3 regions of the Actinomadura miaoliensis genome follow, and region 2 is predicted to be linked to each of the others. Evidence: riboswitches for the same ligand, from Rfam matches in the RefSeq annotation. Region 2 holds a riboswitch; each other region holds the start of a gene.

Region 1 (10,373 bases), on a different contig from region 2:
ATCTCAGCAGCACGGTGTGGGATGCCACACGATTCGACTTGTCGGTCTTGATTGCCTGTCCCAACCTGCGGAAGCGGGGCGACATGAGTGAGCCCGAGCCCGCACTGTGCGTCGGCTCGGGCTCACTTGGCCAGGAGGCTCAGGTGTGCGTCACAGTGGAGATGATCTGCCTCACCTTGCGGCGGTCGATGCCGCGTTTCTCAGCCAGGTACGCTGTGAGAGTGGCTTGCCTGGATCGTCGAGGCTCGCAGGGTAGTCGGCGAGAACAGCGTCTTCCGGGCTCTGCACCACGTCGGTACGGTTGCGCGCGTTGGGTTGTCGGAGTCGTCGTCTCCCGGTGCGTGCGCTGGTGACGTTGCGTTCCAGGTCAGCATCGTCAGCAGTTCGAACGCTCCGACGAGAGCCAGGGCAGGCCAAGCGCTGATGAGGGCGCCGAGCCCGGATGAGGCCGTCCACGGTGAACGGCACGAGGCGCGCCGTCAGGCCCGTCTCGCCGTGCGTGCGTACCAACTCGTACGCGTGGCGGTACGAGATCACCGCAGCGACGACGGCGACGATCCCCACGGCGAGTGCCGTTGTGATCCGGGTAAGGCGGTCAGCCATCGGCCAACTCCTCCCGCAGTGAGATCACGCACGGGTCGCTCTCGTCGGCTCCCGTCGCCACGAGTTCGGCGATCGTGAGGGCCGTGATGGCTTGGTTGTAGGTGAGTGGGGTTGGCCACGTGGTGGCGTGCCAGGTGCCGGCGGTGCGGGTGGCTTCGGCGATGACCTTGCCGTTGTGCTCGGCGGTCATGTGGGTGTCGGTGATCTTGATCACGGTGTGCCTCCCTCCTGCGGGAGGGGAGCCAGGGAGCCAATCCGGGGAGCCATCGCTTGTCGATCAAGATCGACGTGACTCGACTCACGCGGACGGTGCCCTGACTCCCTCCCCTGCGTTCGCGCAGGTGGGCGGCTCCTGGGGCGACTCCGCCGGACCGTGTCGAACGTGAGGCGGATCTACCGCTTGGAGACGACTCCTTAATCGACCTTTACCTGTCGGGGCGGCGTGGGGAGGGGTGGGCGCGGAAATCTGGTGGTCGACACCGGGGGAGGAAGCGCAGATGACGATGCCGGGCTACCAGACGTTCTCGCCGCCGACCGCGCCGTCCGGGCGTGGGGGCATGGCCGTCGCGTCGCTGGTGCTCGGGATCGCCGGGCTGCCCGCGCTGGTGCTGTGCGGGCTCGGGGTGCCGATGGCGCTGGTCGGGATGGTGCTCGGGATCATCGCGGCGGCCCGTGGGGGGCGGCGGGCGACGGCCGTGGCGGGCGTGGTGTGCTCGACGCTGACGCTGGCGATCGGCGGGGTGGCGGTCTTCTTCCTGCTGACCAAGGCCGCCGAGTGCGCCGACGAGGGCCGTTACCCCGACGACGTGGCCCGGCGGCAGTGCGTCGAGCGCGAGTTCCCGTTCGCCGAGCCGCGGCCCTGAGGGCTCATTCGGGGAGCGGGAGGAGACCGGAAAGGTCGGCGCGGGGGCCGCTGGCCCGGACGCGGCCGGAGTCGACGGCGGCCGTCCAGGTCAGGCTGCCGGTGGCCAGGGCGATCAAGGTGGGCGCGTCCATCTCGACCACATTTGGGGGGGTTCCCCGGGTATGGTGCGGCCCGGCGACGCACTGCACGGCGGCGTAGGGCGGGACCCGGACCTCGACGGAGCGTCCGGGGGCGAGCTCGGCGAGCCGGTCGAGCAGTGCCCGCACGGCGCCGCGCAGGACCGGCCGGGCCGGTTCGGCGCCCGCGGCGTGCGCGGCCAGCGCGGTGTCGAGCGCGGCGCGGCGCAGGTCGGCGGGGTCGTCGCCGCCGGTGTGGGGAGGCAGACCGAGGGCGGCGCGCTGCTCGTCGAGGACGTCCCGGGTGAGCTGTTGTCGCGGCATCGGGACCGACGCTACCGGGTCGCCGGCCGCGGCCGCGATGCCGACTTGGGCCCGCGGACGCCCGCAACCCGGTAAAAATGTGACGGTTTGTCGAGTGACGGTTGTCGATACGAGGCGGTACGGATCACGGCACGGCGGACGCGGGGGCGCGGACCGGGGCGGCGCCCCGGACGGCGGACGGAGCAGGAGACGGGGGGCATGCCGGGGCGAGGCCCGGCGCGACGACACGGAGGTTCGCAAGATGGCCGAGGCGCTGCCCCTGCAGCCCGGTGATCCGCGACGAATCGGCGGCCACGAGATCATCGGCCGGCTGGGCGTGGGCGAGCAGGGCACGGTGTTCCTCGGCCGGGACGCGGCCGGGCGCTCCGTCGCGGTGAAGCTGCTGCACCTGCGGCTGAGCGGGGAGCCGGCGGCCCGGTCGCGGTTCACCGGCGCGCTGGCGCCGGCGCGCCGGGTGACGGGCCCGTGCACCGCGGCGATCCTGGACGCCGACGTCGAGGGCGACCGCCCGTTCGTGGTCGGCGAGTTCGTGGACGGTCCGTCGCTGCAGCAGCTGGTCGAGGAGGAGGGGCCGCGCGCCGGCGCGGTGATGGAGCGGCTGGCCGCGGGCATCATGATCGCGGTCGCGGCGGCGCACCGGGCCGGGGCGGCGCACCACGACCTCAAGCCGCGCAACGTGCTGCTGGGCCGGGACGGCCCGATGGTGACGGACCTGGGCGTGACCCGCGCGCTGGAGGCGGTGTGCGCGACGCCGACCGGCCGGGTCAGCGACGATCCGGCGTACAAGGCGCCCGAGCAGCTCAGCGGCATCGGCATCGGACCGGCCGCGGACGTGTTCGCCTGGGCCGTCACGCTGCTGTTCGCGGCCTCGGGCGCGTCGCCGTTCGGGGAGGGCTCGCCGTCGGAGGTCATGCAGCGGGTCGTGTACGACGACCCGGACCTGTCGGCGCTGCCCGGATCGCTGCGGGACGTGGTCGCCGACGCGCTGGCCAAGGACCCGGAGAGCCGTCCCGCCGCCACGGAGATCCTCGATCGGCTGCTGGGCGAGAGCGGAACGTTGACGTCCCGGATGCCGCCCTCGCTGGTGTCCGAGGCGCGGGAGCTGCTGCGCGCGCCCCTGCCGTCCGTGGTCACCTCGCCTGAGGTGCTTCCCCTGCAGCTGCCGCCTCCCACGGAGGCCCCCGCGGCCGTGCAGCCGCCACCCCCTGCGGCCGTGCCACCACCGCCCCCTGCGGCCGTGCCACCACCGCCCCCTGCGGCCGTGCCACCACCGCCTCCCGCGGCCGTGCAGCCGCCGCCTCCCGCGGCCGTGCAGCCGCCGCCTCCCGCGGCCGTGCAGCCGCCGCCTCCTGTGGCGCCTGAGGCGGTGCCGGCGGGGTTCGGTGCCGTTGGGGGTGCCGCCGTGCACGTGCCGGTGCGGGACGACTTCGGCGGGGACGCGACGCAGGCGCTGCCGCCCCTGGCCGCCATCCCGGCGCCGTCGTCCGTCGAGGACACGGCGACGGACATGACCGCGCCCACGCCGCACTTGATCCCCGGCCTGGGGCCGCAGGACGACGACCAGCACGACGCGAAGCACAACCCAACGGCGATCCTGCGGCTGGAGCCCGAGCCGGAGCGTCCGTCACTGGCCTCGCGCCTGCCCAGGCTGCCGGGAGGGCGGTCGCTGCCGCGTCCGAGCAACCATGTGCTGGGCGTGGCGCTGTCGCTGGTCATCGGCGTGCTGGTGGGTATCGCGATCATCGCGCTGGTGCTGTGGCCGCAGTTCCGCGGCGACTCGGCCGAGGACCCGCAGCGGGCCGATCCGGCGGCCCGCGCCGCCGATGACCGTCCGGTCACCGCGATTCCGCCGGCGTTCGCGGGCGCCTGGCGGGGAACGGCGATCAACGCGTCGCGCGGAGCGCAGTTCCCGATCGAGGTGAACTTCGAGGCCGGGGCGACGTCCGCCCGCGCCTTCTACCCGCGGGAACGCTGCTCGGGGACGCTGACGCTGACGCAGGGCACCAACCGGACGCTGCGCATGGCGCTGACCATCGCCAAGCCGTGCACCAGCGGAAACGTGCAGATCACCCGGCAGCAGGACGGCACGTTGCAGTACGTGTGGACGAGCCCGAGCGGTAAGGCGACCTATCACGCCCGTCTCGCCCGGGGGTGAGAGCAGGAAAATCGCCGTGCGCACCGGCTGACCAGTTTCAGCCTAATTACCGGTTTTTTCGGTGAATTACAGGCCGTTCTCCAATAAAGTACCGGCTTGTCGACGCGCCCCGATCTTGGCCACGGGGGCCACGGGCGCGTCGCAGGCAAAGGAGACCCGGTGCGCCCTGTCCCCCCACGAAGATTTCTCGTCACCGGTGCGGTCACGGCCGGTCTGGTCGTCGTCGCCGCGCCGCTCTCCCTGGCCGCCGTCCCCGATCCCGTCCGGGTTCAGGTCACGGCCGCGCAGGGCACCCCCGTTCCGGGCAAGTACATCGTCACGCTCAAGGACGGCACCTCGGCGGCGACCGCCGCCGACCAGGTGAACGCGGGGTCGGTCCAGCGGTTCGGGGGCGCGCTCAACGGCTTCGCCGCCAAGCTCAGCACCGCGCAGCTGGACAAGCTGCGCCGCAACCGCAACGTCGTCGCGATCGAGCAGGACCAGATCTACCGGGCCAGCACCACGCAGAAGTCCCCCGCGTGGGGCCTGGACCGCATCGACCAGCGCAAGCTGCCGCTGTCGAAGTCCTATTACTACAAGAACACCGGCAGCGGCGTGAACGCCTACGTCATCGACACCGGGATCGCCTGGTCGCACCCGCAGTTCGAGGGCCGCGCCAAGTCGGTCTGGAAGGCCCCGGCCTTCTCCGACGGCTGGGACTGCAACGGGCACGGCACGCACGTGGCCGGCACGATCGGGTCCAAGACCTACGGGGTGGCCAAGAAGGTCAACCTGCGGTCGCTGCGCGTGCTGGACTGCGAGGGCTTCGGCGAGCTGTCCGACGTCATCGCCGCCGTCGACTGGACGCGGAAGAACGCCGTCAAGCCCGCGGTCGCCAACCTGTCCCTCGGCGGCCCCAAGTCCACCGCGCTCAACACGGCCATGACGAACCTGTCCAAGTCGGGCGTCTTCGTCGCCGTCGCGGCGGGCAACGAGAACCAGAACGCCTGCAACACCTCCCCGGCCAGCGCCGGCTGGGTGCAGGCGGTCGGCGCGACCACCATCTACGACAACCGCGCCACCTTCTCCAACTACGGGTCCTGCGTGGACATCTTCGCGCCCGGCTACGGCATCAAGTCGACGTGGCCCGGCGGCGGGACGGCGTCGCTGTCCGGCACGTCGATGGCGTCCCCGCACGTCGCCGGGGCGGCGGCGCTGTACCTGCAGTCGCACCGCGGCGCCACGTTCCCGACCGTGCAGAAGTGGCTGAACGACAACTCCACCAAGAGCCGCCTCAAGCGCATCCCGAGCGGCACGCCCAACCGGCTGCTCTACAAGGGCACCGCTTGACCGTCGCAGTACCGCGGCTTGGGACCCCTGCCCGCCGGGGCAGGGGTCCCGCTGCGCGTGCCGCCGACGCGCTACGCTGCGTGGCGGCGGTCCGTCTTGTCTCGCAGTCCCGGCCATCCCAGGTTTCCCTTGGGTCTAATCTTGGCCAAGAACCGACCGGTTCCTTACAGTAGCCTTCGCCCACTGGGGTGGGCATGATCGCAAACCGATCGGCAGGCTGGCCGAGCCAGCCGAATCCCGCGGCCGTACTACGGCACGGGAACCGGGGACCCAAACGCCGGGCGGCCAGCCAGGTCACGTCGGCACCGGGGTGAATTCGCGGCCCCGCCGCGATAGGGCGGACTCCCGGCCCGAACCCGTCAGCTAACCCGGTAGGCGTCACAGGAGAGGAGACGACGTGGAGAGCCCGAGCTCCACCCGCCCCCGTCATGCCGCGCGGACGCGGCGCCCCGCCTTGGCTCTCGCCGTCGCCGCGGTGGCCGTCTTGGTGACGTCGGCGGGCACGGCGCCCGCCCAGGCGGACCCGGGTGACACCGGCCGGATGAGCAAGCTGAACAAGCAGATCGCCCAGCTCGACAAGGCGTACGGCGGCGACCTGGCCAAGCTCAAGGACGCCCAGTACGGCATCCAGAAGGCCCAGCAGAAGCAGCGCCTGCTCCAGCGGGACCTCGACGGCGCGCGCACCCTGGTGGCGCAGATGGCCGCCTCCCAGTACATGACGGGCACCACCGACCCGGCCGTGGCGGTGCTGGCCAGCGACGACCCCGACAACGTGCTCAACAACGCCAGCCTGGCCAGCCACGTGGCGTCCAACCAGGCCGCCAAGGTGCGCCAGATCGAGCAGCTGGTGACCGAGCAGAAGAAGGCGCGCGAGGAGTACCAGAAGAAGGTCGACGAGCTGGAGAAGGACATCGCGGAACTGCGCTCGCAGAAGCGCAAGGTGCAGGCGATGATCAAGAAGTTCAAGCCCGAGTCCCCCAGCTCCGGGATGGGCGGGGTCACCCCCCGCATGCTGAAGGTCAAGAACACCATCGACATCGAGTTCGGCCCGTTCCCGATCATCGGCTGCGTGCGGATGACCGGCGACCCGCAGGACCACGCCACCGGGCGCGCCTGCGACTTCATGGTCAGCACCGGCGGCACGATGCCGTCGGCGAGCGGCAAGTCCCTCGGCGACCGCACGGCCGAGTACGCCGTCGCCAACGCCAACCGCCTGGGCATCAAGTACGTGATCTGGCGGCAGCGCATCTACGACATGCGCAGCCCCGGCTGGCGCACCATGGAGAACCGCGGCGGCGTCACCGCCAACCACTACGACCACGTCCACATCTCGGTCTTCTAGGGGAGCCCGGCCTGTCCGCTCACATGGGGTTCCACTGTTCGCACTGCGGACGGCACCACGACGAACTGCCGATGGCCTTCGCCGCACCGGCCCCGGACTACTGGGCCCCGGAGTTCGCGGCCGACCCCGCCAGCGAGCTGACCTCCGACATCTGTGTGATCAAAGGTCAGGCGTTCTTCGTCCACGGGCTGATCGAGATCCCCGTGGTCGACAGCGGCGAGATCTTCAGCTGGGGCGTCTGGGTGTCGCTCAGCCAGGACAACTTCACCCGCGCCCTCAAGCTCTGGGACACCCCGGGCAGGGAGGGCGAGCCCGCCTACTTCGGCTGGCTGTCCACGGAACTGACGCTCTACTCCACCACGACGATCAATCTCAGGACCAACCTGCACACCCGCCCGGTCGGCGAACGCCCATCCATCGAGCTGGAACCCACCGACCACCCGTTGGCGGTCGAGCAGCGCTCGGGGATCACGCGGGCCCGCGTTCAGCAGATCGCCGAGACCCTGCTCCACCCCGGAGCAAGGTAACCGCCCAACCCGCCAACGGGCGGCCCCGTATCGCGGCCCCCGCGACCGATCACGTCCGGCACGGCATCCGCCCCATAGGAAGCGGCGTTGGAGGCGCGGGCGGTGCCGTCAGTCGTCGTCTTCGTCGAACAGGTCGAGGATGTCCCGGCGGGCCAGGTCGGCTCGGACTATCAGGGCGCCGAGCATCTCCTCGTCGCTGATGCCCTTGGTCCTGCGGAACGCCCAGGACGGCTCTCCGTGCGAGTCGAGGCACTTCACCAGGACGATCGCGTCCAGGGCCGTCCATTTCTCGGGCAGCCCGTGAATCTCCAGGCCCGCCAGAGCCTGCCCGATCGGGATCGGGTCTTCGTCGTCGGCCATACCCGATGGTCTCAGAGCGGGGCAGGGCGGACGTCCCGGGCACAGGCGAATCCGGGACATCCGGAGGGACGGCGAAGGCCGCCGTCCGCTTCGCGGCGGGCCGGCGGCCTTCTCGGGTGGTGCGGTCAGTCGTTGGCGTAGCTGGGGACGATGTGCTCGTGCGTCTCGCGCAGTTCGGCGAGCGGGATGGAGAACAGCTCCTGCGGCTGCCCGTCGGCCCCCCGCGCGGAGATGTGGAGCGAATCGCCGCCCGTGACGCCGAGCTGGGTGACCGGGACCCCGGCGGCCTCGCACAGCGCCGCCAGGCGGCCCTCGGAGCCCGGACGGACGGCCACCACGGCGCGGGCCACCGACTCGCTGAACAGCGACACGAACGGGTCGCCGGGCAGCGTGATCTGGGCGCCCAGGCCGCCGCGCAGGCACGACTCCACCAGGGCCTGCGACAGGCCGCCGTCGGACAGGTCGTGCGCCGCCGACAGCAGGCCCTCGCGGGCCGCCGCGACCAGCACCGAGGCCAGCGCGACCTCGGCGGGCAGGTCGACCTTGGGCGGCAGACCGCCCAGGTGCCCGTAGACGACGTGCGCCCACTCCGAGCCGCCGAACTCCTCGCGGGTCTGGCCCAGCAGCGCCAGCGTGGCGCCCTCGCTGCTGAACGCGATGCCGACGCGGCGCCGCACGTCGTCGTGCACGCCCAGCACGCCCACGACCGGCGTCGGGTTGATCGGCGTGGTGCCGGTCTGGTTGTAGAAGCTGACGTTGCCGCCGGTGACCGGGGTGCCCAGGTAGCGGCAGGCGTCCGCCAGCCCCTCGACGGCGCGGGCGAACTGCCACATCACGCCCGGGTCCTCGGGGGAGCCGAAGTTCAGGCAGTTGGTGACCGCGAGCGGGCGGGCGCCGGTGGCGGCGACGTTGCGGTACGCCTCCGACAGGGCCAGCTGCGCGCCCGAGTACGGGTCGAGGCGGGTGTAGCGGCCGTTGCCGTCCAGCGACAGGGCGATGCCCAGGCCCGACTCGTCGTCCACCCGCAGCACGCCGGCGTCCTCGGGCATGGCCAGGACGGTGTTGCCCAGCACGTACCGGTCGTACTGCGAGGTCACCCACGTCTTGCTCGCCAGGTTCGGCGACCCGGCCAGCCACAGCACGGTGCGGCGCAGCTCGTCGGCGGTGGACGGGCGGGTCAGCCGTCCCGGGGTGTCGGACTGCAGCGCGGCCAGGTCCGCCGGGGGCTCGTACGGCCGCTGGTAGACCGGGCCCTCGTCGGCGGCGGTGCCCGGCGGAATGTCGACGATCTTCTCGCCGCGCCAGGTCATCACCAGCCGGCCGGTGTCGGTGACCGCGCCGATCACGGTGGCGGGGATCTCCCACTTGGCGCAGATCTCCAGGAACCGGTCGACCTTGGCGGGCTCGACCACCGCCATCATGCGCTCCTGCGACTCGCTCATGAGGATCTCCTCAGGGCGCAGGGTCGCGTCGCGCAGTGGGACGGAGTCCAGCTCGACGTGCATGCCGCCGGTGCCCGCGGCCGCCAGCTCGGTGGTGGCGCACGACACCCCGGCCGCGCCGAGGTCCTGGATGCCGACCACCAGGTCCTCGCGGAACAGCTCCTGGCAGCACTCGATCAGCAGCTTCTCCATGAACGGGTCGCCGACCTGCACGCTGGGCCGCTTGGTCTGCGACTCCTCGTCGAAGGTGGCCGAGGCCAGCACCGAGGCGCCGCCGATGCCGTCGGGCCCGGTGCCCGCGCCGAACAGGATCACCCGGTTGCCCGGGCCGGGCGCGACGGCCCGCTTGATGTCCTCGTGCTTCATCACGCCCACGCACAGGGCGTTGACGAGGGGGTTCTGCGCGTAGCAGGGGTCGAAGACGGTCTCGCCGCCGATGTTGGGCAGGCCGAGGGAGTTGCCGTAGCCGCCGATCCCGGCCACCACGCCGGGCAGCACCCGCTGGGTGTCGGGGGCGTCGGCGGGCCCGAACCGCAGCGAGTCCATGACCGCGACCGGCCGGGCGCCCATCGACATGATGTCGCGGACGATGCCGCCGACGCCGGTCGCCGCGCCCTGGTACGGCTCGACGTAGGACGGGTGGTTGTGCGACTCGACCTTGAACGTCACCGCCCAGCCGTGGCCGATGTCGACCACGCCCGCGTTCTCGCCCATGCCGACCAGCAGCGCGTCGCTCTCGGGCGCCTTCTCACCGAACTGGCGCAGGTGCACCTTGGAGCTCTTGTAGGAGCAGTGCTCGCTCCACATCACCGAGTAGATCGCCAGCTCGGCGGAGGTGGGACGGCGGCCGAGGATCTCGCGGACCCGCCGGTACTCCTCCTCCTTCATGCCCAGCTCGGCGAACGGCTGCGGCCGGTCGGGGGTGGCCGCGGCGATCTCGACGGTGTCGGTGACGGGCTCGTCCGGCGGGGTCATCTCGGTGGCCAGCTTGGGCCGCGTCGGGCCGGCGAGGCCGGGCTGCGGGCCGGTCGTCTCGGCGGTCTCGACCGTCGGGACGGCCTCGGCGTACTGGAAGGGCTCGTCCTGCTCGTACGGCCGCTGCTCGCCGGGGACGGCGCGGTCCGGCGCGGTCCGCTCGGGCGACGGCTGCTCGGCGGCCAGCGCCCTGGCGAACGCCGCGGCCGCGTCCTGCGTCACCGCGACCTGCGGCGGCCCGGCCGGCACGGCGGGCTGCGGCCCGGTCGGCACGGTGGGCTGCGGGCCGGTCGGCACGGTGGGCTGCGGGCCGGTCGGGAACTCGCCGCCGACCG
Region 2 (10,373 bases):
GCAGGGGGAGACGCGACCGGCGCAGGCCGAGGCCGTTCGGCAGCGCCTTGAGCGGGTGGTGGGCCGCCTGCTGCCGGACGTCTCGGCCGAGGACCGGCGCGCGGTCGCCGAGGCGGCCGCGCTGCTGCCCGGCGCGTCCGGCGAGGAGGAGGCCGAGGGGGTGCTGACCGAGGTGCGGCTGCGGGTGCAGGCGGCCAACGCCCGCACGCGGCAGCGGCGCGAGGAGGAACGGCGGCGCGCCGCCGAACGCGAGGCCGCCGAGCAGGCCGAGGCCGAGCGGCGCTACGTGCTGGACTCGATCACCTCGGCGTTCCAGGACCTGGGCTACGAGGTCCAGGCCGGGTTCGAGACGCTGACCGCCGCCGGCGGCGAGGTCGTCCTGACCCGCGGGTCGTGGCCCGACCACGGCGTGCGCATGCGCATGGACGACGCGGCGCAGATCCGCGCGGCCATGGTCCGCACCCGTCCCGCCGAGAGCGAGGACGACCGCAGGCTCGACGTCGAACGGGAACGGGAGTGGTGCGAGGCGTTCGAGGCCGCGCGCGCACGGCTGGCCGACGCGGGTGTGCGTTCCGAGGTCACCTGGCGGCTGGAGCCGGGGGTGAAGGAACTGCCCGTCACCGACCGGGCGCGGCAGACCGGGGCCCGTACGGCCGCCCCGCGCGAACGCCGCCGGGAACGCGGATGAACCCCGGAGCGGGGGACGCGGAACAATGGGACGTGCTTGAAAGGGACGCGAACGACCAGGACGCGGCCACCGCGGGCCGCGAGCGGAGCGAGGAATGACCACTGAATCACCCACCCTCGGCGGGCGGCTGCCCGGCTGGCCGCCGTTCATCCGCGAGCTGGACGCGACCCTGTCCGTGCACTCCCAGTACGTCCTGTCGGGAAATCTCTACGACAGCTTCCTGGCCCCTCCGCTGGACGCCGCCGGGGCGGGCCGGCTGCTGCCGCTGCGCGACCTGCTGTGGGAGTCGCTGCACTCCAGCGGCTACTCCTGCCTGGTGGTGTACGACCCGGTGGACGGCCTGCAGGTGCACCCCGACACCGAGGACGAGGCCGGCGACGAGGCGGCGGAGGCGGCCGAGCGGCTGCTGGGCAAGCTGAAGGGCGAGCAGAAGCCGTCCCTGGAGGGGCTGACCAAGCATCTGGCGGCGGTGGCCCGGCCGTCGGACAACGTCCGCGCCGCCGTGCTGATCGACTCGGCGTCCCGGATCGCCCGCAGCCCCACCGACCTGGAGCCCGCCGAACGCGACTTCTTCCGGTTCTGCGCCAAGCTGTCGCGCACCGCCCGGCCGGTGCGGGTGGTGGGCGCCCGGCCCAAGCCGCTCTACAACCCCGTCATCTGGCTGGTGGAGCGGCCCGGCGACCTGCCGCCGTGGCTGACCGCCGACAACGAGAACATCCGCGAGATCACCATCCCGCGGCCGCATCTGGGCGACCGGCAGGAGACGGCGCGGCTGCTGGCCCGCGCGTTCGGGATCAGCGACGTGGACGCCGACCAGGCCGCCGCCGAGGCGTGCGACGCGTTCGCCGAGCAGGCCGACGGGCTGACCCTGCAGTCGATGATCGAGGTGACCCGGCTGGCCAAGGAGCGCAACGTCCAGCTGGCCGACCTGCCCGACGCGGTGCGCACCTACAAGCTGGGCGTGCTGGACAACCCGTGGAACCGCGGCCACCTGCGCCGCCGGGTGCTGGACGGCGAGCGCCGCGTCCCCGAGCGGGTGATCGGGCAGCCGCAGGCCGTCACCAAGACCCTGGACATCCTCAAGCGCGCCGTGCTGGGCCTGTCGGGCGCGCAGGCCACCCGGTCGGGCAGCCGCCCGCGCGGGGTGCTGTTCTTCGCCGGTCCGACCGGCACCGGCAAGACCGAGCTGGCCAAGGCCATCACCGAGCTGGTGTTCGGGGACGAGTCGGCCTACCTGCGCTTCGACATGAGCGAGTTCTCCGGGGAGGGCTCGGGCGACCGGCTGATCGGCTCGCCGCCCGGGTACGTCGGCCACGAGGCGGGCGGTGAGCTGACCAACGCGGTGCGCGAGGACCCGTTCCGGGTGATCCTGTTCGACGAGATCGAGAAGGCGCACCCGCGGATCCTGGACAAGTTCCTGCAGATCCTGGAGGACGGCCGGCTGACCGACGGACGCGGCAACACCGTCCACTTCTCCGAGTCGATCCTCATCTTCACCTCCAACCTGGGCATGTTCGTGCGCGGTCCGGAGGCCGGACCGGACGGCGCGCCCGTCCGCGTGCGCAACATCACACCCGGCATGACCTACGACGAGGTGGAGCGGCGCATCAAGGCCGCCGTCGCCGACCACTTCACCGAGGTGCTGAACCGGCCCGAGCTGCTCAACCGGTTCGGCGACAACATCGTGGTGTTCGACTTCATCGGCCCCGAGGCCGCCAACAAGATCTTCGACCTGCAGTTCGCCAACATCTGCCGCCGCGTCACCGAGGAGCACCGGCTGGTGCTGGCGGTCAAGGGCGACGCCCTGGAGACGCTGCGCGAGTGGTGCACGGGCGACCTGGACCACGGCGGCCGCGGTATCGGCATGAAGCTGGAGTCCTTCTTCGTCAACCCGCTGGCCCGCGCCCTGTTCGACCGGGAACTCACCCCCGACGAGCGCATCACCGTGACCGGCGTCCGCCGCGAGGGCAGCATCGTCCACCTGGACCTGCAGTGACCGGGCCGTCCTCGAACACGCAGACGCTGCTGCTGGCCAAGGCGCACTATCCTGTCACCACGCTGGGGCCGGGCGTGCGCGCGGGCATCTGGACGCAGGGGTGCACGCTGCACTGCCCGGGCTGCCTGTCGCGCGACACGTGGGAGGCCGACCCGGGCAAGGCCGTGCCGGTCGCGGCGGTGCTGGGCTGGCTGGAGTCGCTGCCGGGTCCGCTGGACGGCGTCACCATCTCCGGTGGTGAGCCGTTCCAGCAGCCCGAGGCGCTGGCCGCGCTGCTCCGGGGCATCCGCGCGTGGCAGGACACCTCCGGACATGAGACGATTCCGTTGGACATACTCGTCTACAGCGGATATGTCTACTCTCGGCTTTTGCGTTCGGCGCGGACGAGCGAGATCCTTGGGTTGTGCGACGCGGTCATCACCGGGCCGTACGTCGACCGGCTCAATCCGGGGGGGCGACACTCCCCGGACGGCTCTCTACTCTGGAGGGGGTCGTCCAACCAGCGCATCGTCCCGCTGTCCCCGCTGGGGCACGAGCGGTACGGGGCTCTGGCCGACGGCTCCGAGCAGACCGGTCGCGACGCAGCGCCCCGAGTTCAGGTGTCCGTGGACGAGGGGCCGGAGGGAAGGCGGGTGTTCTACATCGGGATCCCGCGGAGGGGTGACATGGAGCACCTCACAACGAGGCTCGAACGTGCCGGCGTACGTGCGGGGGAAGTGTCATGGCGACCTTGAACTGTCCTGTCTGTGACGAGCCCTACCAGCAGGGCGATCTGGTCTGCATGAGCTGCGGTGCCAACCTGGCCCGCAGCGGCGGTGCGCGTCGTCCGGGTGCCGGCTACCCGCCGCCGCCCCAGCAGCAGGGTTCTCCGCAGTACCCCCATCAGCCGCCGTACGAGCAGCAGGCGCCCGGGCAGCCCCAGCACCAGGTCCCGCCGTACCAGCAGCAGGACCCGCCGTACCAGCAGCAGGACCCGGGCCAGTACGACCCCGGCCAGTACCAGCCCGCGGGCGGTCACCCGCAGCACCAGGCGCCGTCGCCCTACCAGCAGGCGCCGCAGCACCAGGCGCCGCAGCACCAGTCCCCGGCCGCTCCCCAGGACCCGTGGGCCCAGCAGCGGCCGGAGGCGTGGAACCCGCCCGTGCAGCCGCCCGCCCCGGCCCAGCAGCACGCGCCCCAGCACCAGCAGCACCAGCCTCCGGGCCACCAGCAGCAGGGCGGCCTGAGCGGCGGCCAGCAGATGCCCGACAACGCCTGGGGGCAGCCCGCGCCGCAGATGCCCGACCAGCAGTGGGGGCCGCCTCAGCAGCAGGCGCCGCCCGGGCACGACCCGCACCACCACCAGCAGCACGGTCCGGGCCCGCAGCCGCACGCCCCGGCGGAGCACCAGTACGCCCCGCCGTCGCACCAGCCGGACCCGCGCGCCCCGATGCCGCCGACCTACGGCCGCGAGGCGACGCTGCTGCCGCCCGAGGCGCAGCAGCACCAGCAGCAGGCCCAGGCCCGCCCGGACTCCACCGCGTTCATGTGCCCCTACTGCGAGGCGGTGCTGACCAACCCGGGCGCGGCACAGTGCGAATCCTGCCTGCGGCCGCTGCCGTCCCAGGGCACGCCGGTGCTGCGCGTCCAGTTCCCCAGCGGCGAGATCAAGGTGTCGGTGGGCCAGCACCTGGTGCTGGGACGCGACGCGGGCCAGTCCCCCGTCGCCTCCACCTTCACCCAGTTCGACAACGTGTCACGGCGCCACTCGACGGTCTGGCTGGACCCGTCGGGCACCGCCTGGGTGCGCGACGAGGGCTCCACCAACGGCACCTTCGTCAACGGCGAACGCCTGCCGCGCGGCGTGGAGGCCCCCCTCCGCGACGGCGACCAACTCCGCTTGGCCGCCGACGTAACCGGCACCGTCCAGCTCAAGTAACGCGACGGGGGCGGCCCTCTCCGGAGGCGCCGCTCCTCCTCGCTCGACCACCGTCGCGTAGGCCGGAGTCCCGAAGAAGACCCGGGATCGTTGACAGATCGAAGCCGTGGATCTCCTCGGCCCCGCGCCGGATTCGGCGAACGAGTCGTGGAAGACGTCCTTGTACGCGCATCACCATGCCGCGTTGGCGGGCCTGGCGAGTGACTGTCAGCGGCCTGCAACAAGCCTTTGAGATCGTCGGCATCCATACCGCGGCTCGCCGTGCTTGTAGCGGCGGTACTGGCGCTGGCTGACGCTCGTCGAAACGAGCCACACGAATGACGAACGACTGGCACAAAAGGAGGCTCCGACGCCGTCGCATAGCGACGGACGCCGGAGCCGATTAGGCGCCGCCGGGGAAACGCCGCCGGCGCTGTGCTAGATCATCACTTGCCGCATTGCTGGCACGTGCTGTTGCTGCGGGGGTTGTTGGCCCCGCAGTGCTGGCAGATCCAGTTACCATCTCCGTCATCCGCCTGGGACAGGACGGCGAGAAGAGGCGCGGTCCGACGGATCGCCTGAGCTGTCACGCGCATTTGAGTGCCTTTCACTCGAGGGTTGGCATGACGACCTTGTGTCGAAAGCCAACAGAGACTGTTCGCACTCGCCGGACTTCGGCAACTCCGTGTAATCCAGATCACATTCGGCTGCTGGACTCGTGTCGTTCAAGCTGACGTCGTGGGGAGTCCCCATTCCGGTGCCGTGCTTGCCGCGGGTGCCCGGGTTCGTTGGGGTCGGTCTGACGTCGGCAGGTAGCGACGCCGGGGTCGAGGTGTGTCCGTGTGCCGCCGTCGGTTGGAATTGGATGACGACGAGGATTGCGCTCCGGAGCCAGGTCGAGGGCAAGGCGCCGACCAGACTCGATCTCGGCGATGGCAGGCGGGCGCGGGCTGGTCATCGGGGGCGGCGGGCTTCTCGGGGCGGCGGCGATCCCGCGAAGGCGTGCCGGTACTTTGGCGGTCTTCGCGGGAATCGCCGCGGGAGTCTGCCCTACGTCCTCGCAGGGCTGGTCATCGGCGTGTTGTCGTAGCCGCGGTCAGTTGGAGCGCTTGGTGCGGGCGCGGATGCGTTCGCGTTCCTTGGCGTCCAGGACGACCTTGCGCAGGCGCACGGCGGACGGGGTGACCTCGACGCACTCGTCCTCGCGGATGAACTCCAGGGCCTGTTCCAGGCTCAGCGGACGCGGGGGCGTCAGCGTCTCCGTCGTCTCGGCGGTGGACGAGCGGATGTTGGTCTTCTGCTTCTCCTTGCAGATGTTGACGTCCATGTCGTCGGCGCGGGAGTTCTCGCCGACGATCATGCCCTCGTAGACCTCGGTGCCCGGGCCGACGAAGAAGGTGCCGCGTTCCTGCAGGTTGATGAGGGCGTAGGCGGTGGCGGCGCCGGTGCGGTCGGCGACCAGCGAGCCGGTGGGGCGGGTGCGCAGCTCGCCGAACCACGGCTCGTAGCCCTCGAAGACGTGGTGGGCCATGCCGGTGCCGCGCGTCTCGGTGAGGAACTCGGTGCGGAAACCGATCAGGCCGCGCGCCGGGACCAGGAACTCCAGCCGGATCCAGCCGGTGCCGTGGTTGGTCATCTGCTCCATGCGGCCCTTGCGGACGGCCAGCAGCTGGGTGACGGCGCCCAGGTGCTCCTCGGGGATGTCGATGGTGAGCCGCTCGACGGGCTCGTGCTTCTTGCCGTCGATCTCTTTGGCGACGACCTGGGGCTTGCCGACGGTCAGCTCGTAGCCCTCGCGCCGCATGTTCTCCACCAGGATGGCCAGGGCCAGCTCGCCGCGGCCCTGCACCTCCCAGGCGTCGGGACGGTCGGTGGGCAGCACCCGGATGGACACGTTGCCGACCAGCTCGCGGTCCAGGCGGTCCTTGACGAGCCGGGCGGTGACCTTGGTGCCCTTCTCCCGGCCGGCCAGCGGTCCGGTGTTGGTGCCGATCGTCATGGAGATCGCGGGCTCGTCCACGGTGATCAGCGGCATCGGACGCGGGTCGTCCGGGTCGGCGATGGTCTCACCGATCATGATGTCGGGAATGCCGGCGATGGCGATGATGTCGCCGGGCCCGGCCTCGTCGGCGGGCTTGCGCTCCAGCGCCTCGGTCATCAGCAGCTCGCTGATGCGCACCCGCTCGACGCTGCCGTCGCGACGGCACCAGGCGACCTGCTGGCCCTTCTTGATGGTGCCGGCGTGCACCCGGCACAGCGCGATGCGGCCGAGGTAGCTGGAGGCGTCCAGGTTGGTGACGTGCGCCTGCAGCGGGGTGTCGGGGTCGTAGGACGGCGCCGGGACGGTGTCCTTGATCACCTGGAAGAGCGGCTCCAGGTCGGGCGAGCCGGGCAGCTCGCCGTTGCCGGGGGCCTCCAGGGACGCCCGGCCCGCGCGGCCGGAGGCGTAGACGATCGGGAACTCGATCTGGTCGTCGTCGGCGCCGAGGTCCATGAACAGCTCGTAGGTCTCGTCGACGACCTCGGAGATCCGGGCGTCCGGCCGGTCGGTCTTGTTGATCACCAGGATGACCGGCAGCCGGGCCTCCAGGGCCTTGCGCAGCACGAACCGGGTCTGCGGCAGCGGGCCCTCGCTGGCGTCGACCAGCAGCACCACCCCGTCGACCATGGACAGGCCGCGCTCGACCTCGCCGCCGAAGTCGGCGTGGCCGGGCGTGTCGATGATGTTGATGGTGAGCCCGCCGTGCCGGACGGCGGTGTTCTTGGCCAGGATCGTGATGCCCTTCTCCCGTTCCAGGGCGTCGGAGTCCATCACGCGCTCGTTGACGTCCTGGTTCGCGCGGAACGCCCCGGACTGCCACAGCATGGCGTCGACCAGCGTCGTCTTGCCGTGGTCGACGTGGGCGACGATCGCGACGTTCCGAAGGTCGTCGCGGGTGGAGATGGGCATGCGATTCTCGCTCTGGTGGAGGATCAGGGAGTCGCCGCGGAGCCGCGGCCGTCCCGATTCTACTTGCCGGTCCGTACCGCCCCAGCGAACCGCCCGCTGAATTCGTCCCATATGCCCCGGTTGCCGTGATTTACGGTTTCTTTGTACTCTCTCCGGACCCGGCCGTCCCGAGCCCGCCGGACCACTGCGCGGGCTGCGGCCGGACCGCCGAATCCCCCCACGGGGAGCCGGGGAACCACATCCCGGGGCGCCGCCGCCCCCGGGACTCGGGGTGAATCGACGCAGGTCGCACCGTCAGCAGTGACGCGCGCCCATGTCGTAGGGCGAACTCCCCGCCCGAACCCGTCAGCTAACCCGGTAGGCGGACGAGGAGAGGAGTGCACGCCCTTGCCCCCCGGTCACCGTTCACGGCGTGTCGCCGTGTCCACCATCACAGCGGCCGCCGCGGCCTCGGTCGCCCTGGGCTGGGCCGTCGCGCCCGCCGCCGCGACCGCCCCGGCCGCCGCGCCGCGCCTGGCCGATCCCGGCCGTCCCAGCGAGAGCGAGCTGCGTGAGCGGCTGGACGCGCTGAACACCGAGGCCGAGCGGCTCACCGAGCGGTACAACAAGACGCGCGTCGAGCTGGACAAGGCCCGGCGCGCCGAACGCGACGCCGCCCGGGCCGCCGCCGCTCTGCAGGACCAGGCCGCCCCCGCCCGCGCTGAGCTCGGCAAACTCGCCGCCGCCAACTACATCAGCGGCGGTCCGGACGCGCTGTTCTTCTCGACCGGCGACGCCAAGACCCTGTCCGCGTCGGCGTACCTGGTGCAGAACCAGACCGCCACGCTCGGACGCCTGCAGACGCAGATCAACCGGGCCAACCTGGCGCAGCGCGAGGCCGTCGCCAAGACGGCGCAGGTGCAGCGCGCCGCCGCGCAGGTGGAGACCGCCCGCAACGCCGCCAAGGCCAAGGTCGAGGAGGTCGAGAAGCAGCTCGACAAGCTCACCACGACCAAGGCCAAGGACCCCCGGACGGGCCTGTCCGCCACCATCAAGGGCTCCGGACTGCCCGCGAAGATGGCGCGCAAGGCCTACTCCAAGCTCGGCAGCCCGTACGTGTGGGCCGCGGCCGGCCCGAAGAGCTTCGACTGCTCGGGCCTGGTGGTGTGGGCGTACGCGCAGGTCGGCAAGAAGGGCCTGCCGCACTACACCGGCGCCCTCTACGAGCTGGGACGCAAGGTCGACCGCAGCGAACTGCGCTCGGGCGACCTGGTCTACTTCGGCGGCGACCTGCACCACATGGGGATCTACCTGAGCGACGGCAAGTACCTGCACGCCCCGCAGACCGGCGACGTCGTCAAGATCTCCAAGCTGTCGGACCGCTCCGACTACGCGGGCGCCAACCGCATCTCCTGACCCCGCCCGGACCGCGCCGGGCCGGTCAGGCCGTCCGGTCGGCCCGGGGCGGGTTCAGGCCGAGCCGTTCAGGTAGGGGCGGATCGCCTCGACGATCGGCAGGTCGCCGGGCAGCCACGCCACGTCGTACAGCTCGTCGGGGGCCAGCCAGCGCAGCGCCAGGTGCTCCAGCGGCTGCGGCCGGCCCTCGACCAGCTCCGCCGTCCACACCCGCAGGACGCTTCCCGCGCCGAGCGCGAGCGGCCAGTCGCCGCCGATCCGGTCACCGAGCGCGATCTTGACGCCCAGCTCCTCGTGGCACTCGCGGACCAGGGCGTCCCGGTCCGACTCGCCCGGGTCGACCTTGCCGCCGGGAAACTCCCAGCCCCCGGCCAGCTCCGGGGGCTCGCCGCGCTGGGCGGCCAGCAGCCGTCCGGCGGCGATGATCGCCGCGCCCACCACCACGTTGATCGTGACCAGCCCCTCTCTCAGGACGCGGCGCTGTCGACGGCGCCGCCCGTCCCCGGTCCCGGCGCGCCGGGCGAGGAGGCCGGGCCAGCGGCGCGGGCCGCCGCGACCGTGCGCGCGGCCTCCCGGACGATCTTCTCCAGGTGCCCGCCGTGCGCCCCGCGCCAGTAGACCTGGCCGCACTCGGTGCACCGACCGTACACGTCGTAACTGCGCCGCGTCCCGTCCGCCAGCTCGCGCGCGACCTCTTCTTTGCCAACCGGGACCAGCCGCCCGTTGCAGGCGGTGCAGCGCGTCCACGGCGACAGCGCCGGCGCGAACCGGTCGAGCAGGTCGCGCAGCTGGTCGTCGGGGCGGGCGCCGCGCACGTACGCGCCGAACCACAGGGCCCGGCGGCGCAGCAGGCCGCGGTCCTGGGTCAGCAGCACCCGCCGCTCCTCGTTGGCCTGCACGACCAGGGCCGGGTCGTCCATGTCGTTGTGGTAGGCGGTGTCCAGGCCGAGCAGCCGCATCCGCCGCGCCAGGGTGCCCAGGTGCACGTCCAGCAGGAACCGCGGCGCGTCCTGGCCGGGCTCCAGCGGCACCGGCTGGGGACGCGGCACCGACGCCACCTCCACCCGCTCGCCCGGCGACGGCTGGTGCGACGGTTCGACCCGCGCGCCGTCGGCTGTCAGCGCACCGACCTCGGGCAGCGGAACGCCGAGGGCCTCCACGATGTGCCCCAGCGTCGAGGTCCCGTCGCAGGCCACCGTCTGTTCCTCCCGCCTGCGCGCGGCGGGCAGGAACAGCAGCAGCTCGGGGTCGACGTGCATCCGGATCTCGGGTGTCTCTGGCTCCACGCGGCCAGCATGCCACGCGAACCCGCCGCCCCCACCTGATTAATCGGCGGCGATCACGTGACGGGCCGAGGCAGCCAGCGATTCCAGCAGGCCGGCGACGTCGTGGTGCAGCAGGCGCCCGTCCCGCTTCACCACCCGTCCCCCGACGATCACCGTGTCGA
Region 3 (10,373 bases), on a different contig from region 2:
CGTCGCCGGTCCAGATGCCTAGTGATCAACCCACCACCGCGCCAGTCACCATGCCAGAACCGGCCATTTCCGAGACGACCAGCCGCAACAGTGGCACATCACGCCTAGGATCACGGCGTGGCCAACCCCTTTAACCCCCAGCAGTGGCCTATTTTTGCCGCTGTGGCTGTGGCTGTGGGTGTTCTCCTCGTCGGGTACAGCATCAAGGCCACCCAGTACGAACCCCAGTCGACGCCGCCCCCGCCGCCCGCCTCCGAACCGGTCGGTGTCCCGAGTCCCGCCCATACCGAGTGGGAGACACCAGTGCCCACGGTCATCAACTGTGGGCCCGGCGACGATCCCGGAACTCTGCTCCTGCGCAAGGAGATCTGCATGTCCCCAGATCCGGAGGACGAGGCGCTCGACCGGATGATGAAGGAGTTGGCTAGGCAGCAGCGCGAGCTGCAACAGCGGATGCGCAGCTACCCGCCGATCGTGCCTTCGACTCCGGTTGTGCCGCCAGTCGGCGGCGGAACGCTGTGTGCGGACGGAACCTGGTCTCAGTCCTCCGGTCGCGGCACCTGCTCCTGGCACGGCGGCGAGGCGAAACCGTAGAGGCCCGGCGGTACACCGCCGTGATGATGGCCCCGCAGTTGGTGTTTGTCGCTGTGCTGGTGAAGCTGGCGCTCCGACCTGACGCACAGATTGGAAAATCTCGGCAGTGAGCTGTCGCCAGCAGGAGAGAAGGGTCATGACAAGCCCACATCAAAATGGCTACGACTTCAGAGTTGAATGTCGTCGCTGTTCAGGCGGGATGTGTCGCCAGGCACTTGAATCCCGAACTCGCGGATGCAACCCGGGTGGATCGAGGCTAAGAAGTCGTCTTGGTGCTTGCCCGGAGCCAGATGTCGATCACGGCGATGTGGACGGTGGCTTTAGAGCGAACGGCGAGCTTGTCGTAGCGGGTGGCGACCGCGCGGTGCTGTTTGAGCAGGTTGATGCCGCGTTCCACGGCGTGGCGCAGTCGGTAGGCGTCCGGGTCGAACAGCAATGGCCGTCCTCCGGCCGAGCTCGTGGCCTTGCGGTGAGCCTGCTGGGCGGCCTTGACCAGGATGGTGGCCTTGATCCGGCGGCGGCGCAGGTAGGCGCGGTTGCCCTGGCCGAGTATGCCTTGTCAGCCAGCACCCGCTCCGGCCGGGGCCGGGGGCGCTTGCCCCGCCACGCGGCACGCTGATCCGCTCCACCACCGGCACGAATGCGGGCTGTCCCCGTGCTGCCCGCCCGTCGACACCACCGGCAGCGGCTTGCGACCCTGCTCACAGGCCAGATGCAGCTTAGTGGTCCACCCGTCGCGCGAACGTTCCAGCCCATGATCGGCCGGCTCCGGCCCCGGCAGCTCGACCCGATCCTGATGATCGTGGCGGGCGCCCGCGGCGTGCTGGTGGGCCCAGCTGATGCTGGAGTCCACCGACACACTCCACCCCGACCAGCCCAGCAGCGTCGGCAAAGGCTCGCAGCTTTACCCAGATCAGCGCCCAGATCCCGGCGCGCTGCCAGCGATGGTGCAGGCTGTAGACCGACTGCCAGTGCGTAACGTTCGGGCACATCCCGCCACGGTGCGCCGACCCTGGTCCGCCAGCGGATCCTGTCCTTCCCCGCCGAAGGCGTGTGGTCCCTGAGTGGCTGGACGGGCGCGGGCGCGGCTGGGGCCGAACGTAGGGGTGCTCGACACGGGCGGCCGTTCGGGCCGCCCGGTTCGTCGCTTTCCAAGTCATAGTCCTGCCCGCGCCGCAAGCACACGCCGATCGGGGTGGTGGAACGCGCCTCGCAGCTGTCGACGGTGCACGTCAAGTGCGTCCAAAGGAGGTGCTCGGCATCCGAAGCGCACCCCACGGGGTTGGGTAGGCCGCGTGGGACAGGTGGACCTTCGCCTCTAGCACTGGATGCACGGCAGATTAGGACCTCTTGACACCGTCAAGCGGTCCTAAGTGGCTCCCCGATTGGCTCCCGAATATGGTTCGGTGGGCTAAAAAGGGGCTCCGGATCGAGATCCGGAGCCCTCTGACCTGCGAAAAGCTGGTCGGGACGGCGGGATTTGAACCCACGACCCCTTGACCCCCAGTCAAGTGCGCTGCCAAACTGCGCTACGTCCCGGCGCCTGCCGCAGCAGGCGTGATTACTGTAGCGCAGTCTGCGGGGTCATGCGTACCGAGATAGCGGGAGCCTGGGCTCGGGTGGGCCGGGTCGGGGTGGCTCTGGTGGCGGCGTTCGGGGTGGTTTGTGGGTGTGACCAGGGGGCGGAGCGGACGCCGGGGGCTGGGCCGGTGAGTGGTGGGGCGGTGGAGTCGACCGAGAAGGCGACGCAGAGGGCGACTCCGAAGGTGGCCCGGGAGCCGGTGGTGCCTCGGGGAACACGGGCCGGGTACGTGGTGTTCGACCGGGAGAGCCGAAGGACGGTGAGGGCATACCGGGCGCACCGGGTGTTCCGGTCGGCGTCGGTGGTGAAGATCCTCATCGCGCTCGATCATCTGGAGCGGAGCCGGGAGGCCGATCCGCGGCTGGGGCCGATGCTGCGGTCCAGCGATGACGCGGCGGCGACGGCGTTGTGGCGGCGGGGTGGGCGCGGGGCGATCGTCGAGCGGATGGCGCGGCGGATGGGGCTCACCGACACCAGGCCGCCGCCTGCGGACAAGCCGGGGTTCTGGGGGTACACCGCGCTCAGCGCCGCGGACGTGGTGAAGACGTACCGCTATCTGCTGGAGAGGGCGCGGCCCGAGCATCGCGACGTCGTGCTGCGGGAGCTGCGCAGGGCCACCAGGCGGGGGACGGACGGCTACGACCAGTACTTCGGGATTCCGCGGGCCGTGCCGAAGCCGTGGGCGGTCAAGCAGGGCTGGTCGGGATTCGGGCAGGGCGCGTCCGGGGTCGTGCCAGGGGATCTGGGGCTGGGACGGCCGGTCCTGCATACGACCGGGCTCGTGGGGCCGGGGGAGCGGTACGTCGTGGCGGTGCTCACGCTGCAGCCGGCGGGGACGTCCTACCCCACGGCGGCCGCCAGGATCACGGCCTTGACCCGCCAGGTGTGCGCCTTGTGACAGCAGGGGGGAATGGGGGGCTCGTTCCTGGTGTTGTTGCAGGTCAGAGTGCCTTTACGTTTTTTGCCCTAGCGTGGGCATCTGATAACGTCAGGCCCGAATCCCGCGACGCGCGCCATGCGTCGTGGCCCGTCGTGACCCGGGAGGGACCGGGGCGCGACCGTGGCGCGCGGGAACGCGCCCCCCACCGAGATCAGACCAGTGAGCGGCCGCCGTGGGCAGCGGTGGCCGTGGCCGAGTCCGTGTCCGTCGCCTGAGCGAGGACCGGAGCCGGGGACCCAAGTCGGGCCGAGCAGGCCCCGGGGTGAATCGGCGCGTCGACGAGGCGCGCCGTAGGGCTCTTCCATGCCCGAATCCGTCAGCTAACCCGGTAGGCGCCATGGGAGACAAGGAGTTCTCTGCATGCCCGATCGAATCGCTTCTCAATCCCCCGAGGCTCGTCTGGGCGTGGGCGTCGCCATGGGGACGGTGCTGGCCGGAGCCGTCGGTTTCGCCCTCATCGCTCCTTCCTCGAACGAGGAGCCGCAGGTCAAGGGGCCTGTCGCCCAGGCACAGGTGGAGAGGGCACACAGGAGTGTCGCCATCGGTGAAAAGCCCGAGGGCTACGCGGTTCCGATCCGCAAGGTCGAGCCGTCCGAGGCGATCCGTCTGGCTCTGGAGCAGGTCGGTGTCAAGGAGGGGCCGGACCGGCAGACCAAGTACCACGACTGGTTCGTCTCGACGCCCAACGCGAAGATGACGGCCAAGCGTGACGGCGGGTTCAGTGTGGACGCCTACAACGGCGCCGAGTGGTGCAACATGTTCGTGTCCTGGGTCGGTGCGCAGCTCGGTGTCAAGGACATGGGCTGGGACGCCTACACCGTCCAGCACGCCAAGTGGTTCGCGAAGAAGGGGCGCTGGGGTCACAAGGCCAAGCCCGGGGCCGTGGTGTTCTTCGACTGGCAGAACGGGTCCGGGGGCGGCATCTACGGCATCGACCACGTCGGCCTGGTCGTCGAGGACAACGGGGACGGCACCATCACCACCGTTGAGGGCAACACCAACAACGCCGTGGAGAAGCGGGTGCGTCCCAAGTCGCTCGTCGCCGGGTACGGGTACCCGGACTACGACGCCGACTGACGATCGGCGGGCAGCGGAGGGCGTCCGGCACGCGCCGGGCGCCCTTTGTCGTCCTGAATGCCGCAATCATTCACTTTTTTTGTGGTGTCTTCTACTCCGTCGTTGCGGTGGCCGGAAAGGTATCCGGCACGCGAGCGGGGACGGGGGGAGGACACGTCCATGAGGGCAGGGCCGCACGGGCACGTCCCGTCTGGGCGCCTCCTGCCCGGCTCCCACCGGCCTGGTCCGCGCGGCCCTGACGTGAGCGTGGTCGTGATCGCCTACAACGACGCGGGTCGGCTGCCCCGGGCGGTCGGTTCGGCGCTGAGACAGTCGCTCAGCGCCGTCGAGGTGGTGGTCGTGGACGACGGGAGCACCGACGGGACGGGGACGGTGGCCGAACGGCTGGCCGCCGAGCATCCGGGACGGGTGCGGGTCGTGCGTCTGCCGGTCAACTCCGGCGGGTGCGGCCGCCCGCGCAACGCGGGCGTGGAGCGGGCACGCGGCCGGTATGTGATGTTCCTCGACAGCGACGACGTCCTGGACCCGCACGCCTGCCTCAACCTGCTGACCACGGCCGAGGACACCGGCGCCGACATGGTCTCCGGGCTGTGCACGCGCGTCCACATGGACCGGGTGCGCAAACGGGAGCGCCCCTGGTACCCGTGGCTCTACCAGCGGACGGCGGTCTACGGCGCGCTGCGCGACAACCCGGACCTGCTGTACGACACCCTCGCCACCAACAAGCTCTACCGGCGCGCCTTCCTGGAGAGGCACGGGCTGCGGTTCGAGGAACGGCTGCACTACGAGGATCTGCTGTTCACGGCGGAGGCGTACCTGGCGGCGTCCCGTACGGCGCTCATTCCGCATCGCGTCTACAACTGGCTGGTCGAGCCCCATACGCGGTCGATCTCCAGCCGGCGTTCGGAACTGGCCAACTTCGCCGACCGGCTGGAGATACACCGGCGCATCGACGCGCTGTTGCGACGGCACGGTGACGAGGAGTTGCGGCTCGCCAAGGACGTCAAGTTCGTCAACCACGATCTGTTGCTCTACATGCGCGATCTGCCGTGCCGCGACGCCGCCTACAGGGAGGGTTTCCGCGCACTGGCCGCCGACTATCTGGCCGGCCTCGACCCTCGGGTCTACGAGGCGGCCAGCCCCATGGCCGCCATCGCCGCGTACCTGTTGCGTGAGGGCGACCAAGACGGGGCGTTGGCGGCGGCGGAGTATCCCGTGCTCGGTGCCGGTTTGCTCCAACACGACGGGCGTGTCTTCTGGAGCGGGCGGTACACGTCGTCGGGCGAAGCGCGCCGGATTCTGGACGTGACGCATCTGGGGCTGCAGCAGTGCCCGCTCAGTGAGCTTCGCCCCCTCAACGTGGTCACCGGGCTGACAGTGCGGGACGGCCACGCGCGCTTGCGCGGGCACGTAGTGAATCCCCTGGGCAGGGTGGCGGGCGACGCGAAAATAACGGCGCGCCTTGAGCTGTCCGCCAGGTTGAGGCCCCGGCGGGTCTTCCGCGTCACCGCGACCGTCACTCACGCGGGGGATCGGCTCCTGTGGGCGGCGGACTTCGATCCGGTACGGCAGGTTCGTCCCATGGGGGTCGCCGACGCGGTGTGGGACGTGCGGCTGCGCCTGAACGTGGACGGCGAGGAGGTCGTCACCCGTCTGTCCGGCAGGGAACTCCGCGGCGCGGCGGAGCACGTGCTGTTGCCGGTGCGTCCGCGCCTTTCACGACTAGCGGCCGGGAGTCTGCGCCCCTACATCACCACCAGGGGGAATCTGGCCTTCGTCCTGCATAGGAGTGGACGCGCGTGGCGTACCGCCCGGGCGGCCGCGAAAGCGCCGCTGGGGCGTCGTGCTCTCCGTGGCGCCCGCCGCACGGTGAGAGCCGCGCGCCGCCTCCACAGGGCGGCCCGGCGTGCGGTCACGTCCCGTACCACCAAGACGGCCGTGTTCAACCACGTGCTGAGCCGGCTGCCCGTGCGCACGGGCACCGTCGTCTTCGAAAGCCACATGGGACGCCACTACGCCGACAACCCCAAGTACATCCATCGCGAGCTACGCCGGGCAGGGGTTCCGGTACGGGCCGTGTGGGCGTACGACTCCTCACCCCGGGGCTTCCCCAAGGACGCCGTGCTCGTGCGCCGGAACTCGTGGGCGTACCACTGGGAGCTGGCCCGAGCCCAGTTCTGGATCGACAACCAGGGATTCCCCGGCGGGCTGCGCAAGCGGCCGCAGACCACCTACATCCAGACCTGGCACGGTTCGGCCTTCAAGCTGATGGGCTTCGACCAGCCCCGGATCAAGCGTGCCGGGCGGGCCGAACGCGCGCGGCTGCGCCGCATGGTGGAACGCTACGACTGCTTCCTGATCCGCTCGCGGCACGACGTCGACACGCTCGTCAGGGGTCTCGGCGTACGCGCCGAACTGGTGCCGGCCGGATATCCGCGCAACGACCCGCTCGTCAATGCCGATCCCGACGTGGCCGCGGAGGCGCAGGCGCTGCGCCGCTCCCTCGACCTGGACGACGGGCGCCGGGTGGTGCTGTACGCGCCCACGTTCCGCCGTGGCCCGGACGGGGAGCCGGTGCGTCACGTCGACCCGCCGATCGAGCCGCGGCGGTTCGCCCGCGAGTTCGGCGACGTGATGGTCCTGCTGGTACGGCCGCACTACCTGTGCCGTACCCGGCGGCCCGCGGTGGCTGGAATCCGCGCCCTCGACGCGAGCCGCCTGCCCGACGTCACGCCGCTGCTGCTGCTCGCCGACGCGCTGATCACCGACCACTCGTCCCTGATGTTCGACTACGCGCTGCTGGACCGGCCGATGATCCTGCACGTGCCCGACCCGCAGACGCTGGGCGGCGGCTACTTCGACCTGACCGAGCACGCCCCGGGCCCGGTCACCGCCACCGAGGACGACCTGGTGGCCGCCCTCGCCGACCTGGACCGCGTCGGCGCCCGATACGCCCGGCGCCGCCGCGCCTTCGTCCAGCGGTTCGGCGAGTACGACCGGGGCACCGCCGCCCGCGCCGTCGTGGAGCGGTTCTTCACCACCAGGGAGGGGGCCCGCGATGGCTGAGCCCAGGGACGTCTTCATCGTGTGCAACAACACCGACGCCGTGGGAGGCCTGCAACGGTGGGCGCACCACCTCGCGCGCCTGCTGGCCGGGCGCGGGCACCACGTCACCCTCGTTGGCGTCACCCACGCCGCCGAGCGGCACGACTACGAGGCGGACGGCTCGTACGCCGTCGTCACCCTGCACGAGCAGTGGCGGCCCCCCATGATGGCGTGGCGCCCCCACTCCGTGCGTCAGCGCCTCAACGTCGCCGCCTACGGGCGCGACCTGTGGCGCACCAGGACCCTCCGCCAGGGGGCGGCGCGCCTGTCGGAGCTGTTCGCCGGGGCGAGCCCCGGCGGCGTGGTCATCGCGGCGCAGGTGTGGGCGATGGAGTGGGTCCGTGCGGCCGACACCACCGGGCTCAAGGTCATCGGCATGACGCACGAGTCGTACGAGGCCACGCGTCAATCGTCCCGGTACCCCCGCGTCAGGGAGCTGTTCGCCCACTGCGACCGGCTGCTGGCGCTCACCGCCGAGGACGCCGACGCCTGGGCGCGCGACGGCATGACCAACGTCGGGCACATGCCCAACCCCCTGCACGTCACGCCGCGCCGCCTGCCATCGCTCGACGCCCCCATCGTGGCCTGCGTGGGGCGGCTGTCGGCCGAGAAGGGCGTGGACCTGCTGCTGGAGGCGTGGGCACGGGTCGCGTCCCGGTACCCCGGCTGGCTGCTGCGCGTGTACGGGGCCGGACCCGAGGAGGACGAACTGCGCCGCCAGGCCGCCTCGATCCCCGAGATCGCCACGTCGGTGGAGTTCCGCGGGGTCGTCTCCGACGTCGAGACCGCGTTCGCCGGCTCCTCGATCTTCGTTCTGCCGTCCCGGGCCGAGGGGTTCCCGATGTCGGTGCTGGAGGCGATGGCCTACGGCCTGCCGACGGTGGCCTTCGACTGCGCCCCCGGCGTCCGCGCCCTGCTGACCGACGGGCAGGATGGGCTGCTCGTGCCGCCGGGCGACACCGCCGCCCTCGCGGCGGCCCTCGGACGGCTCATCCGGGACGACGCCCTGCGCCGGGCCATGGGGGCGCGGGCCCGCGCGTCGGTGGAGCGCTACCGTCCCGACGCCGTCCTCGACCGCTGGGAAAGGCTCTTCACGTTGCTGCACCGGACCGTGCCGATCGTTTCCGAGCCGATTCCAGAAACATCTTTTGCTGACCAGGAATTTACTGGTCCATGGCGGCGGATCAGAAGATCTTCAACGGGCGTACGTGCTGGTGATGCCTCCGAGGTGGACTCTTGACCCTGCCTTTGTAGTACCGCAGTTCACGCCCCTCGACCGGTTTGTCGACGATGCCGACACTCATTGCGGTTCGTCCTATATTCCGGTGTTGTGGAAATCGTGGACGCGGGGTGGAAGCGGCCGCCCGGTGGGCGGTCGCGGCCGGACGACGTAGCCGGACAGGGCGGACCTGGGACGGAGCGCGCCCAGTCCGCCGCCGGGCGGGCGGGGCACGCCGCCGGGGCGGTCGGCGCGGGCTCCTCCACGAACGGCGAGCCGCGGCTTCCGGCGGGCGGCAGACGCCCCCAGGACGCCGCGCCGGAGGCTCCTGGAGAGCCGGTGCGGGCGGAGCCGCCGCCCAAGGTGCCGGGCAAGGTCACGCCGCCGGACGCGCCGGCGTCCGACGACGTGGACGACGCCGCCCAGCCGGACGGCGGCCCTCCGAACGAGAGCAAGCCCCCACAGGCCACCAAGCCTCCAAAGGAGGCGCAGCCCGGACCCACCGCCGCGCCGGAGCAGGCGGCGGCCTCAGAGCCAGCTGAGGGCCAGGAGACCGGTGTTCCTGAGGAGGGGGCTGGTCCCGGTCAGCCGGGGACCCACGATGATTCCGGTGAGGCCGCGCCCGCCGCTGAGCCGGGGCGGCGGCGTGTGCCGATGCTGCAGGGGATGCAGGCCGCGGCGCGTGGACGCGCCGTGATCGCCGAGGCCCGTGTGGTGCTGGCCGACCGGCTGGGCTGCCAGCCCGGCGAGGCCCTGCAGCACCTGATCTGGCTGGCCCGCGACCTCGGCATGGAGCTGGAGGAGACGGCCGCGCTGCTGGTCGGGGACCGTCCCGCGGCCCGGGAGACGGGCGGCGACGCGTACGCCGTGGTCCGGGAGAGCGCGCTGAGGGCGCGGCGGCGCACCACCCCGCGCGGGGACACCGATCCGATGGTGGCCGTCGAGGAGCTGCTGGGGCGGCCGATCACCGAGGACGCCGAGGCCGACGCCGACCTGCTGGCCGCGACCCCGGACGACCCGGTGGCGCGGGCGATCCTGGACGCGGCGATCGTCTCGGCGGCCTGGCTGGTGCCGGTCCGCTCGCCCGAGGGACGTGTCGTCGACTTCGTCTACGCCGCGCTCAACGAGCACGCCGTGGACCCGTTCGGCCGCGGCATCCGCGAGCTGCGGGGGCGCCGGTTGCTGCGCGCCGACCCGGGCGCGGTGCTGAGCGGCCTTTTCGCCGCCCACGTCGACGTGCTGGAGACGGGGCGGCCGTTCGCCCGCGGCCCGTTCTCCTACACCACCAGCCGTAACGGCACCCCACGCACCATGCGGCTCACCATCCGGTCCGTGCGCGTCCCCACCGGTATCTGCCTGATCTGGCGCTTCCACGACGAGGAGGAGCGCACGGCGCGGCGGCTGGAGCAGGCCGAGCGGCTGGCGCGCATCGGGTTCGCGGAGTGGGACGTGGCGACGGGGGAGCAGGACTGGTCGTCGCAGATGCTGGCCAACTACGGCCGCACGGAGCAGGACGGGCCGGTCACGCTGAAGGAGATATCCGAGGTCGTGGTCCCCGAGGACCTGCCGCTCGCCGAGGACGCGCTGCACACCGTGCTGGACCGGCGCGAGTCCGTCCAGTACGAGCACCGCATCCGCACCCCGGACGGCGAGCGGCGGCACCTGTGGCTGTACGCCGAGCCGGTGCTGGACTCCTCGGGCCTGCTGGTCGGCGTGCGGATGCTGACCCAGGACATCAGTCACCGCCGGTCCCTGGAGGGCGCCCTCGCCGAGACCCGCCGCGACCTGCTGCGCCTGCAGGGCCAGTCGGCCCGGGAGCGGCAGGTGGCGCTGGCGCTGCGCCGCGCGATCCTGCC

The links. A riboswitch is a leader RNA that binds a small molecule or an ion and turns the genes downstream of it on or off. The one in region 2 is predicted to bind cyclic di-AMP.
Region 1: linked by a shared signal. The riboswitch ahead of ABD811_RS09730 (coiled-coil domain-containing protein) and the one ahead of ABD811_RS23140 (C40 family peptidase) in region 2 are both predicted to bind cyclic di-AMP.
Region 3: linked by a shared signal. The riboswitch ahead of ABD811_RS42550 (CHAP domain-containing protein) and the one ahead of ABD811_RS23140 (C40 family peptidase) in region 2 are both predicted to bind cyclic di-AMP.

What each region holds. Positions count from the first base shown of each region.
Region 1 covers NZ_BAAAZG010000009.1:22,413-32,785, reverse strand. The annotation lists gene ABD811_RS09760 (DUF2637 domain-containing protein) at 172-603, opposite strand; gene ABD811_RS09755 (hypothetical protein) at 596-817, opposite strand; gene ABD811_RS09750 (DUF4190 domain-containing protein) at 1,101-1,466, shown strand; gene ABD811_RS09745 (sterol carrier family protein) at 1,471-1,908, opposite strand; gene ABD811_RS09740 (serine/threonine-protein kinase) at 2,150-4,063, shown strand; gene ABD811_RS09735 (S8 family peptidase) at 4,223-5,392, shown strand; cyclic di-AMP (ydaO/yuaA leader) riboswitch at 5,611-5,786, shown strand; gene ABD811_RS09730 (coiled-coil domain-containing protein) at 5,790-6,734, shown strand; gene ABD811_RS09725 (DUF2199 domain-containing protein) at 6,758-7,261, shown strand; gene ABD811_RS09720 (hypothetical protein) at 7,370-7,621, opposite strand; gene purL (phosphoribosylformylglycinamidine synthase subunit PurL) at 7,747-10,038, opposite strand.
Region 2 covers NZ_BAAAZG010000034.1:12,190-22,562, forward strand. The annotation lists gene ABD811_RS23115 (response regulator receiver protein) at 1-688, shown strand, start outside; gene ABD811_RS23120 (AAA family ATPase) at 783-2,684, shown strand; gene ABD811_RS23125 (4Fe-4S single cluster domain-containing protein) at 2,681-3,418, shown strand; gene ABD811_RS23130 (FHA domain-containing protein) at 3,406-4,602, shown strand; gene typA (translational GTPase TypA) at 5,678-7,531, opposite strand; cyclic di-AMP (ydaO/yuaA leader) riboswitch at 7,727-7,911, shown strand; gene ABD811_RS23140 (C40 family peptidase) at 7,952-8,926, shown strand; gene ABD811_RS23145 ((deoxy)nucleoside triphosphate pyrophosphohydrolase) at 8,981-9,364, opposite strand; gene ABD811_RS23150 (Mut7-C RNAse domain-containing protein) at 9,394-10,185, opposite strand; gene ABD811_RS23155 (amidohydrolase family protein) at 10,252-10,373, opposite strand, start outside.
Region 3 covers NZ_BAAAZG010000084.1:55,489-65,861, reverse strand. The annotation lists gene ABD811_RS42570 (hypothetical protein) at 118-594, shown strand; gene ABD811_RS42565 (hypothetical protein) at 851-1,030, opposite strand; tRNA gene ABD811_RS42560 (tRNA-Pro) at 2,057-2,133, opposite strand; gene ABD811_RS42555 (serine hydrolase) at 2,436-3,074, shown strand; cyclic di-AMP (ydaO/yuaA leader) riboswitch at 3,315-3,465, shown strand; gene ABD811_RS42550 (CHAP domain-containing protein) at 3,477-4,193, shown strand; gene ABD811_RS42545 (bifunctional glycosyltransferase/CDP-glycerol:glycerophosphate glycerophosphotransferase) at 4,434-7,259, shown strand; gene ABD811_RS42540 (glycosyltransferase) at 7,252-8,538, shown strand; gene ABD811_RS42535 (SpoIIE family protein phosphatase) at 8,629-10,373, shown strand, end outside.